DNA from 3 places in the Lactiplantibacillus sp. 30.2.29 genome. Region 1 is predicted to be linked to each of the others. Evidence: predicted binding sites of a transcription regulator. Region 1 holds the regulator's gene; each other region holds the start of a gene.

What was found. The regulator LexA, encoded in region 1, represses DNA repair genes until DNA is damaged. The targets are predictions, from matches to a motif close to CNAACANNTGTTNG.
Region 2: KGF65_RS12460 (replication-associated recombination protein A) is a predicted target of LexA. The motif match lies at 1,757-1,770, and genes of this name have one in related genera.
Region 3: ruvA (Holliday junction branch migration protein RuvA) is a predicted target of LexA. The motif match lies at 2,016-2,029, and genes of this name have one in related genera.

Annotation. Positions count from the first base shown of each region.
Region 1 is NZ_JAGYGU010000022.1:48,411-51,610, forward strand. Features, by position in the region: gene KGF65_RS12290 (hydroxymethylglutaryl-CoA synthase) at 1-273, shown strand, start outside; gene KGF65_RS12295 (hypothetical protein) at 322-954, opposite strand; gene lexA (transcriptional repressor LexA) at 1,230-1,862, opposite strand; gene KGF65_RS12305 (DUF896 domain-containing protein) at 1,994-2,251, shown strand; gene KGF65_RS12310 (YneF family protein) at 2,349-2,585, shown strand; gene KGF65_RS12315 (1-acyl-sn-glycerol-3-phosphate acyltransferase) at 2,642-3,200, opposite strand, start outside.
Region 2 is NZ_JAGYGU010000023.1:30,603-33,802, reverse strand. Features, by position in the region: gene gndA (NADP-dependent phosphogluconate dehydrogenase) at 194-1,630, shown strand; gene KGF65_RS12460 (replication-associated recombination protein A) at 1,814-3,163, shown strand.
Region 3 is NZ_JAGYGU010000013.1:66,863-70,062, forward strand. Features, by position in the region: gene KGF65_RS08820 (YfhO family protein) at 1-121, shown strand, start outside; gene KGF65_RS08825 (DUF1015 family protein) at 369-884, opposite strand; gene ruvA (Holliday junction branch migration protein RuvA) at 2,049-2,660, shown strand; gene ruvB (Holliday junction branch migration DNA helicase RuvB) at 2,677-3,200, shown strand, end outside.

The DNA of each region.
Region 1 (3,200 bases):
CGCCTAGGCTTATTCAGCTATGGTTCCGGGGCTGAAGGCGAATTCTTCACGGGTGAGTTGCAACCAGATTACGAAGCCGGCTTGGATGTTGGGTTACCACAACGGTTAGCACGCCGACAACGGGTCAGCGTGTCCGAGTACGAAAAGCTGTTCAAGGGACAGTTAGCTTGGCGCGCGGATGACCAGACCATCGATGTGGCCGATGATCCTCATCGATTCGTCTTGACTGGTCAGAAGGATGAGCAACGCCAGTACTTGGATCGTGAGGCCTAACAAAAAAGCACTTGTTACTAGCAAGATGGCTAGGACAAGTGCTTTTTGTTATTTGAAATTATTAGCGATAATGACACCATCTTTGACACTCAACAAGGTCTTATCCGTCGTATCTGGCTGCAAAAGTTGAATCGTATAGCCAGCAGCTAAATTCTTTTTAAGCGACTTGGATAGGGACTTGAAATTGGAAGTGATTGTCGTGATGGCCTTCTGGTTTTCATCAGGATACGATTTGATCGTTTTTAACGATTTGACGTATTTTTTACCAGTTGGAGTAATCGTATATGTCTTAGTGGCTTTCGTGAAGGCGACGGTACCAATTGACTTATAATTTTCCTGCAACTGTTTGAGAATGTTTTCTTCATTCAACTTAGTCGTGGCAGCCTCACGCTTGGCGCTACCTTCGTTGAAAACAACTTGTGAGGAACTTAAACTCGTCGTTTTAGACTTACTCGTGCTTGAACTGCTTGTCGAACTCGAAGCAGTTTGGCTGGTGGTTGCGGCGTGTGACTGGTTATAAGGCCAGTATGGCAATTTGATCACCGCATAGATGGTGACCACCGCGCTCAGAACCGTTACGACTGTCAGAAACTTCCAACCACCACCGGTTTGACGTGCGTAAATCACGGAAAATAATGCTAATAGAAAAACAATCAAGCCCATAATGGCTAGGAACAACATGTAACCAACTCCCAATGTTTGAAATAGTATAATCATTATACCATTGAACTATCGGCCAGTTCCGGTGGAATTCAAATATTTTATCTTTGGCAGCCAGTGCAATGCCAAAATCATCACATGACCCATGACTTGTACTGGTTTGTAGCGGGGCCGGAAAGTGGAATCAGCCGTATCGCCCAGATTAATTGGCACGACCTACAATTAAACGTCTCCGAAGTGGTGATTGTTTGACTGAAAAATAAAAAAGGTGGCACAAGGCCACCTTAAATTAGTGTTTATTGATAGAGCATATCGCGGTAGAGTCCCACAACTTTACCTAATACGGAGACGTTATTTAAAATAATTGGCGCCATCGTATCATTTTCTGGTTGTAGGCGGTAATGGTTCGCTTCTTTGAAGAATCGCTTGCAAGTGGCTTCGTTCTCGTCGGTCATCGCAATGATGATGTCCCCGTTGTCAGCCGAGCTTTGACGGCGAACGATGACTTGGTCACCGTTCATGATGCCAATGTTGATCATACTTTCACCGCGAATCGTCAGCATAAACAGATCGCCGCCGAATGATTCGAGTTCCTTTGGAATTGGAAAATAGTCGGTTGCTTCTTGGACTGCGAGAATTGGCTGGCCGGCAGTAACGGTTCCAAGCACTGGAATCTGGTGGGGCGTTGTTTCGACTCCGAGGGCTTCAAAACCAGCGGGCGTGACTTCGATTGCTCGCGGCTTAGTCGGGTCCTTTTGAATTAACCCTTTCTTTTCAAGCCGTGAAATATGTCCGTGAACGGTGGAAGTCGAAGATAAGTCAACGGCTTCGCCAATTTCACGTACGGTTGGCGGATATCCTTTTTCATTGACGCGTTCATAAATAAAACGGAGAACGGCCATTTGTTTGCTTTCCGATGTTTTACTCATCTTGGCACCTCATTTTTTTGTCATTAATGGTTAAACCAATTGTAGCATAGCGTTTGCCAGCTTTCAAACAAATGTTCGGTTGACAAACACAATTAATTGATTTAGTGTCCATTTTCGTGTATATTGCTTTGATGAAGGGAGCTGCTGCTTTGATTTCAAAAGAATTAATCGCTCGGATCAATGAGTTGGCTCATAAGGCGAAAGCTGAAGGGCTCACCGAGTTAGAAGAAGCGGAACGACAAGAGTTACGCGAAAAATATTTAAAAGAATTCCGGGCTGGGTTTCGGCAACAAGTCGAAATGCTTCAGGTCTATGATAAGGACGGTAAGGAAGTTACCCCAGAAAAGGTCCGCCAGGTTCAACGTGATCGCGGTCTCCGGGATGATTAACCGATTTCAGGAAAATTTGCCAACTGACAAATTTTCCTTTTCTTTTATTATTAATTTGTGTAGACTAGTTTAATGAAGACTGTAATAAGGGAGGGGAATGACTGTGTCTACTGGAATTTGGATTTTAATCGTCGTGATCGGTGTATTGGTCGGTTTAACCGGTGGTTTCTTTGGTGCGCGACACTATATGCAAAACTACTTGAAGCAAAACCCGCCGATTAGCGAAGAAATGCTTCGGAGCATGATGATGCAAATGGGTCAGCGCCCATCCGAAAAGAAGCTTCATCAGATGTTGAACTCGATGAAGGCTGCTTCTAAAAACGATAAAAAGTAAGCATTCAAAAAAGTGCCGGTCGCAAGTTGCAACCGACACTTTTTTGATGGCTAGACCTATTTCTTGGTACTAGCAGGATCAACGTATTTGAAGGATGGATCAATTTGCCGATCCAAGTCATCAAACGCCGTTAACATTTGTGTTTCAATTTGTTTTTGACCGGCATCATCGAGTTTGAGCTTACGGTCAACGTAAATTGGTTCGCCGAAGCGTACGGTGACTTGTTGGCGACTAAACAGTTGCTTGAAGGTCAATGGGCCTTGATAAACGGTTGGAACGAGTGGCACACCCGCCATCTTGGCAATCACGGTCGCACCGCCTTTTAATTCTTGCGAGTGGCGCGTTCCTGAAGGGTACATAATCAGTGATAATTTGCCGCTTCGCAAAAATTTGACGGGCGTCTTGATGGCGGACGGCCCGGGGTGTTTCCGGTTGACTGGAAACGCATTGGCATGAACCAGGATGAACCGCAAGACTGGATTTTTAAATAATTCTTCCTTAGCCATAAAACTGAATTTCATTGGACTGCCGGCGAGGGCGTAGTACAGCGGATCGAACCAAGTACGGTGCGGTCCAACCAAGATATAAGCGCCTTCGGGAAGGTTTTCGCGTCCT
Region 2 (3,200 bases), on a different contig from region 1:
CTGTTCGATTTGATGCCACGAATTTCAATGGTAACTAGTCTTGAACTTAGAAAATAGCATGATTCATGAAAATTAATTTCGTCCTGTAATGACTTATATGAAATTAATTTTGAAATTTGCGGTCATTTACTTTATAAAGAACACTTTTTCTGGTACGATAGTTGCGTATTAAAAATTGGGAGGCAATAAACTAATGAGTAATGAAAAACCACAAATTGGTGTCATTGGGATGGCCGTCATGGGTAAAAACCTGGCGTTGAACATCGAAAGCCGCGGCTACAAAGTTGCGATTTTTAACCGGACGGGTTCTAAGACTGAAAAGGTCGTTAAGGACCACGCTGACAAGCAACTCGTTCCAAGTTACAAGATTGAAGACTTTGTCGCTTCACTTGAAACACCACGTCGAATCATCATGATGGTCAAAGCTGGTAAGCCAACTGATGCTGTGATTGATGAATTATTACCATTACTAGATAAGGGCGATGTCTTAATTGATGGTGGGAACACCAACTTTAACGACACGATGGCTCGTAACGCTCGTTTGGACAAATCAGGAATCAACTTCATCGGCATGGGTGTTTCCGGTGGTGAATTAGGCGCCTTACAAGGCCCATCATTGATGCCTGGTGGCCAAAAGGAAGCTTATGACTTAGTTGCCCCAATCTTGGAAAAGATCTCTGCTAAGGCCCCTCAAGACGGCGCACCTTGCGTCACTTACATCGGCCCGAATGGTGCTGGTCACTACGTCAAGATGGTCCACAACGGTATCGAATACGGGGACGAAGAATTAATCGACGAATCTTACAACATTATGCGTAACGTTGCTGGGTTATCGGTTGACGAAATGTCCGATATCTTTACTGATTGGAACAAGGGCGAATTAAGCAGCTACTTGATCGAAATCACCGCTGATATCTTGTCACGTAAAGATGATTTAGGCGAAGACAAGACTAAGCCAATCGTTGACATGATCTTAGACCGTGGGAACAACAAGGGGACTGGTAAGTGGAGTTCCGAAGATGCGTTGAACATCCAAGTCCCACAATCAGTAATTACTGAAGCCGTTTATGCACGTTACATCTCAATGATGAAGAACGAACGGGTTGCTGCTTCTAAGAAGTTAGCTGGCCCAACTGCTGACGTTAAATTACCAGCCAAGGAAGAATTGGTTGAAAAGATTCGTCAAGCGCTCTACTTCAGTAAAATCATGAGTTATGCGCAAGGCTTCGAACAATTACGGTTTGCTTCTGAACACTATAACTGGGATCTGAAGTTCGGTGAACTTGCTCAAATCTGGCGTGCCGGCTGCATTATCCGTGCCCAATTCTTACAAAACATCACCGATGCATTTGATAAGAAGCCAGATTTAAATAACTTGTTGATGGACGACTACTTTGCTGAAATCGCAGCTAAGTATCAACAATCAACTCGTGAAGTATTGAGTCTTGCCATCCAAGCTGGTGTACCAGTACCTTCATTCAGTGCGGCATTGTCATACTATGACTCATACCGTGCAGAAGTTTTACCTGCTAACTTGTTACAAGCACAACGGGATTACTTCGGTGCCCACACCTACGAACGGACTGACCGTGAAGGCTTGTTCCATTACAGTTGGTACGAAGAACAATAAAGTTTAGCTAATTGAAATGAACTGTGACTGACAATTTTGATTGTTGGTCGCAGTTTTTTGTTTTGTCGTGAGATGAATTTTATCAAAACGAGTGCAAGTTTGATTAAACGAGGGTTTTAGTGGCTAAGAACATACGTTTGCGTTAAAATAGAACTAAGTATTCTCGTGAAAGTAGGGATTGCCATGCGGCAAGAATCATTATTTAATCCCGACAAGGCCAGCGCGAGTCCATTGGCCTATCGGGTTCGGCCAGTGAACTTGGATGGCTTCAAAGGCCAAGACCATTTATTAGGCCCAGGTAAACTATTGCGGCAGCTGATTGCTGAAGACCAGTTACCGTCGCTGATTTTCTGGGGACCACCCGGGGTCGGTAAGACGACCTTGGCTGAAATCATTGCCCAGCAGACACAGTCGCATTTTATTACGTTTAGCGCGGTCACTAGTGGCATCAAGGCGATTCGTGAAATTATGGATGAGGCCGAAGCCAACCGCGATTTTGGTGAAAAGACGATCGTATTCATTGATGAAATTCATCGGTTCAATAAAGCCCAACAAGACGCTTTTCTACCGTATGTTGAACGGGGAAGTATCACCCTAATTGGGGCGACAACTGAAAATCCATCGTTTGAGATCAACGCGGCGTTACTCTCACGGTGTAAAGTGTTAGTCTTAAAAGCCTTAACGACGGACGCATTGGTGGCAGTCTTGCAGGGCGCACTGGACAATCCGAATGGGTTTCCAGATTTAACCATCCATCTGCAACCTGATACGCTCCAGTTAATTGCGGAATTCGCGAACGGGGATGCCCGCATGGCACTCAACACGTTAGAAATGGCCGTGCTCAATGGTGACCGTGATGGACAAAACGTGACGATCACCACGGCTGGATTATCACAGCTGATCAATACCAAGTCATTGCGCTACGACAAGCATGATGAGGAACACTATAATATCATTTCTGCCTTGCATAAATCGATGCGGAATAGTGACGTGGATGCTGCCATTTACTGGCTGATGCGGATGCTCGCAGGTGGTGAGGATCCATTATACATTGCGCGCCGGCTGATTCGATTTGCCAGTGAAGATATTGGCCTGGCGGACCGGCAAGCCTTGCCGCTGACGGTCGCGGTCTTTCAAGCCTGCCAGATGATTGGGATGCCAGAGTGTGACGTCAACCTGACCGAAGCAGTCACTTATTTGGCGCTCGCGCCAAAATCCAATGCGCTGTATGCAGCGAAATCAGCCGCACAAGCTGACATCAAGGCGACGGGGAATTTGCCAGTGCCATTACAGATTCGTAATGCGCCCACAAAATTAATGAAAGATTTAGGTTATGGTTCCGATTATCAATATGCACATGATACGGCCGATAAATTAACGACCATGACGACGATGCCAGCCGAGTTGAGTACGCATCATTATTACGAGCCAACCAGCCAAGGACAAGAGAAAGCCTGGCAACAACGGCTGGCTGCAATTCGTCAGTGGCACCAGCAACACCAGTCGAATGACCAGCCAGATGACGAGACATAAAAATTGCAATTTAATGAGAATTCGCTAAAATTAGATT
Region 3 (3,200 bases), on a different contig from region 1:
ACTCACTTATCGCACACCCGGGCTGAAGCTAGGAGCCTGGTTGAGTCTAGTTGCAGGCCTGTTGTGGCTGATTGGCAGCGTCTGGCTGTGGGTACGGCGACGACCACGAATGCGTGAATAATTAATTTTGTAATTTAAGCAAGTGGGTGGCATGACTGACACATGTTTTGAACAGTGTGTTGGGTAGCCACCCACTCTTTTATTTTTGGGGGATTTATTGATTGAATGATGGATTGCGACGAGAATTCATAAAAACGGCCTGCGCTGGAATTCAGCAAGATTCCAGCGCAGGCCGTTCAGGTGGCCCAGTCAAAGATACTTAGGCCAGTTGTATTTGGATAAATGAAGCGAATCGTGGCTAAGATAACTTAAGCGGTTGCCATCGCAATTAGCTGCTCAGGGATTGTGGGTGCCTCTGGGAATTTCTGCCATTCCGTGGTCGCCACCAACATGACGAGCGGCGTGCTCACTGTGGTCAACCAGGTCTTTTGTGGTGTGACTGGGGCCATTGCAGCGGTAATGTCAGCGTTCACTTCGGACTCGGTAATCTGCCACAACCGGTGCGTCACGTTTTGGGGGTCGGTGACTTCAACAACTGGTGCGAAATGACCGACCCAGTCATCAATGAGCATCTCGATAACTGGTTGTTGCTGGTACAGGACGGTATTGATGGTACCGGGCACCATTGTTGTCACTGTTTGGTCAACTGGCCAGCTTGCGATTAACCGCCACTGGTGAATACCATTGTGCGTCAATTCATACCAGTAATAGCTTTCACCAGGTTGAACGTGCTGATCATCAGCGTTCCAGTCAGTGGTAGCGGTTTGAATTTTAGTTAGACCGGATGCGGTCGGCAATAGCGCCGTAAATGGCTTGATTTGCATATCGATAATTCCTCCTAAGGTTCTGAGCATAGCACGATGACCGAATGCCGGCAAGCATTTATGCATGGTGTAAGGGTGCGAAAATAGATTGTGTGAGTTGAGCTGTCGTGAATTATGATTAAAACATGCCAGTTGGTTGGCCTACTGTTCGTCAGCCGATGCGCGCCTTATTCCGACTTCCGGGGCCGGCTGACAATTGCTGGAACGTAAGCCGACGTCGATTTGAACTCACGCAGAAAACCACTGCGCAATTTCAAATACGAGTCTTATTCTAAGCCGGAAGAAGCCCACTTCCGACTAAGAATAATTTGGCTACTGAGCATTGTCAGCCGGCCCCTCCAGTCGGGAACCCGCTCGAATGGCGGATGAACGGCCACCTATCTGGGTACAATTGATTACAGCATATTAGGAGACAGGTCCTTCGAGCAAGCTTTTAGTCGATATTGATGATGCTTTACGTCGTCAGAGTAATGAAAAGATTGTCTGAAAACCATTGCTTTCGTTTATAATTCGAGACTTTGCTATCTAAAACGACTAGAGAAGATTCTTACAAGTTCAATCAAGCTACTGGTCAGATGACTTAAAGTATGGGTAAAAAGTATAGCAATTATTAGAACCAGTCTGACAGTTGAATATCAAAATGAACGTGTACTAAGGAACCAACAACTAATCCAACAAAAAGTTGAGTCCGCACATGTCTGCCTTTCGAATACCATCCCCGGCTGGAAGGCGCTTCTGACAATGCTCAGCGATGAAATTCCACTTAGCAAGCGTTTTTTGCTTGGTTAGTGGAAGACCAGCATTTAAGACGTGGGTTGTCGGCTTAAATCTGTGTCCATCGCGTTCCAGCGTTGTCAGAAATGTCTGGAAGCCGGAATAGGACGCAGCTACAACTGAAAGTTTACGCTAATTCGCACTGTTTCCAGCGGGCCTCTGCTGGTAGCCCTTGAACTTAAAAACTGGCATGCTTTAATCATAATTCATGACAAATAATTATTAGCACAAAGCGTCAGGACACTAACGATTAGATTGCTAGTAAAATACAGAAATGAGGAACTGCCAGTGGGTTGAGCCACATCAACCCAACTAATACTACACGTTAGAACGTGTAATGTGGTACAATTTAGCAAGCAAACATACGTTTTATTTAAAGGAGTTTTCCCTGTGTATGAATATTTTCTCGGTCAAGTGACCGATGTGACCCCCGGGTATGTGGTAATTGAAGTTAGCGGCATCGGTTACAAGGTGTTGACGGCTAATCCTTACCGTTACCAAGTGGGGCAAACTGACGTTAAAATGTATATCCATCAAGCCGTGAGTGATAATGGCATGAGCCTGTTTGGCTTCTTTGACGCGGACGAAAAAGCCTTATTCGAGAAGCTACTCGGTGTTTCCGGAATTGGCCCAAAGTCGGCCTTGGCGATTTTAGCCAATAATGACCATGCTGGCCTGATTCAAGCCATCAATCAAGAGAACGTGACTTATTTAACGAGTTTCCCAGGGGTCGGCAAGAAGACCGCCCAACAAATTGTTTTAGATTTAAAAGGTAAATTAAATGACTTGAACGTTGATGTGACGGGTCAAACTGCGTTAGATGTTGAAGCGCCGGCAGTTGACGGCGCGCTGGCGGATGCCTTGGCTGCACTGGAAGCACTCGGCTACTCCAAAGCGGACGTCAAAAAAGTGACGAAGAAGTTAGAAACCTTCAGCCAAACTCACGCATCCGATACGAATGCCTTGTTGAGTGAAGGGTTACGATTGTTGATGAAGAAGTAGATAGGAGGGGTAACGAATGGACGATGACAAGTTATTATCTGGTGATAAGGCCAATGACGAAGAAGCGTCGTTAGAAAAATCGCTACGTCCGCAAACGTTAGCCCAGTATATTGGTCAGGACCGCGTCAAACATGAGTTGAGCGTATATATTGAGGCTGCTCGTAAGCGTGAAGAATCATTAGACCACGTCCTACTATATGGCCCGCCCGGTCTTGGAAAGACAACGTTAGCGATGGTGATTGCTAATGAAATGCAGGTCAATATTCGGACGACCAGCGGCCCAGCTATTGAAAAACCAGGTGATTTAGTCGCACTCTTGAACGAATTACAACCTGGTGATATCTTATTTATTGATGAGATTCATCGATTGCCTAAAATCGTGGAAGAAATGCTGTACTCTGCGATGGAAGACTTTTTTGTCGACATCGTTGTCGGTCAAGGGCCCACCGCACATCCGGTCCACTTTCCGTTACCACCATTCACGTTGATTGGTGCAACGACTCGTGCTGGAATGTTGTCCGCGCCGTTACGGGATCGGTT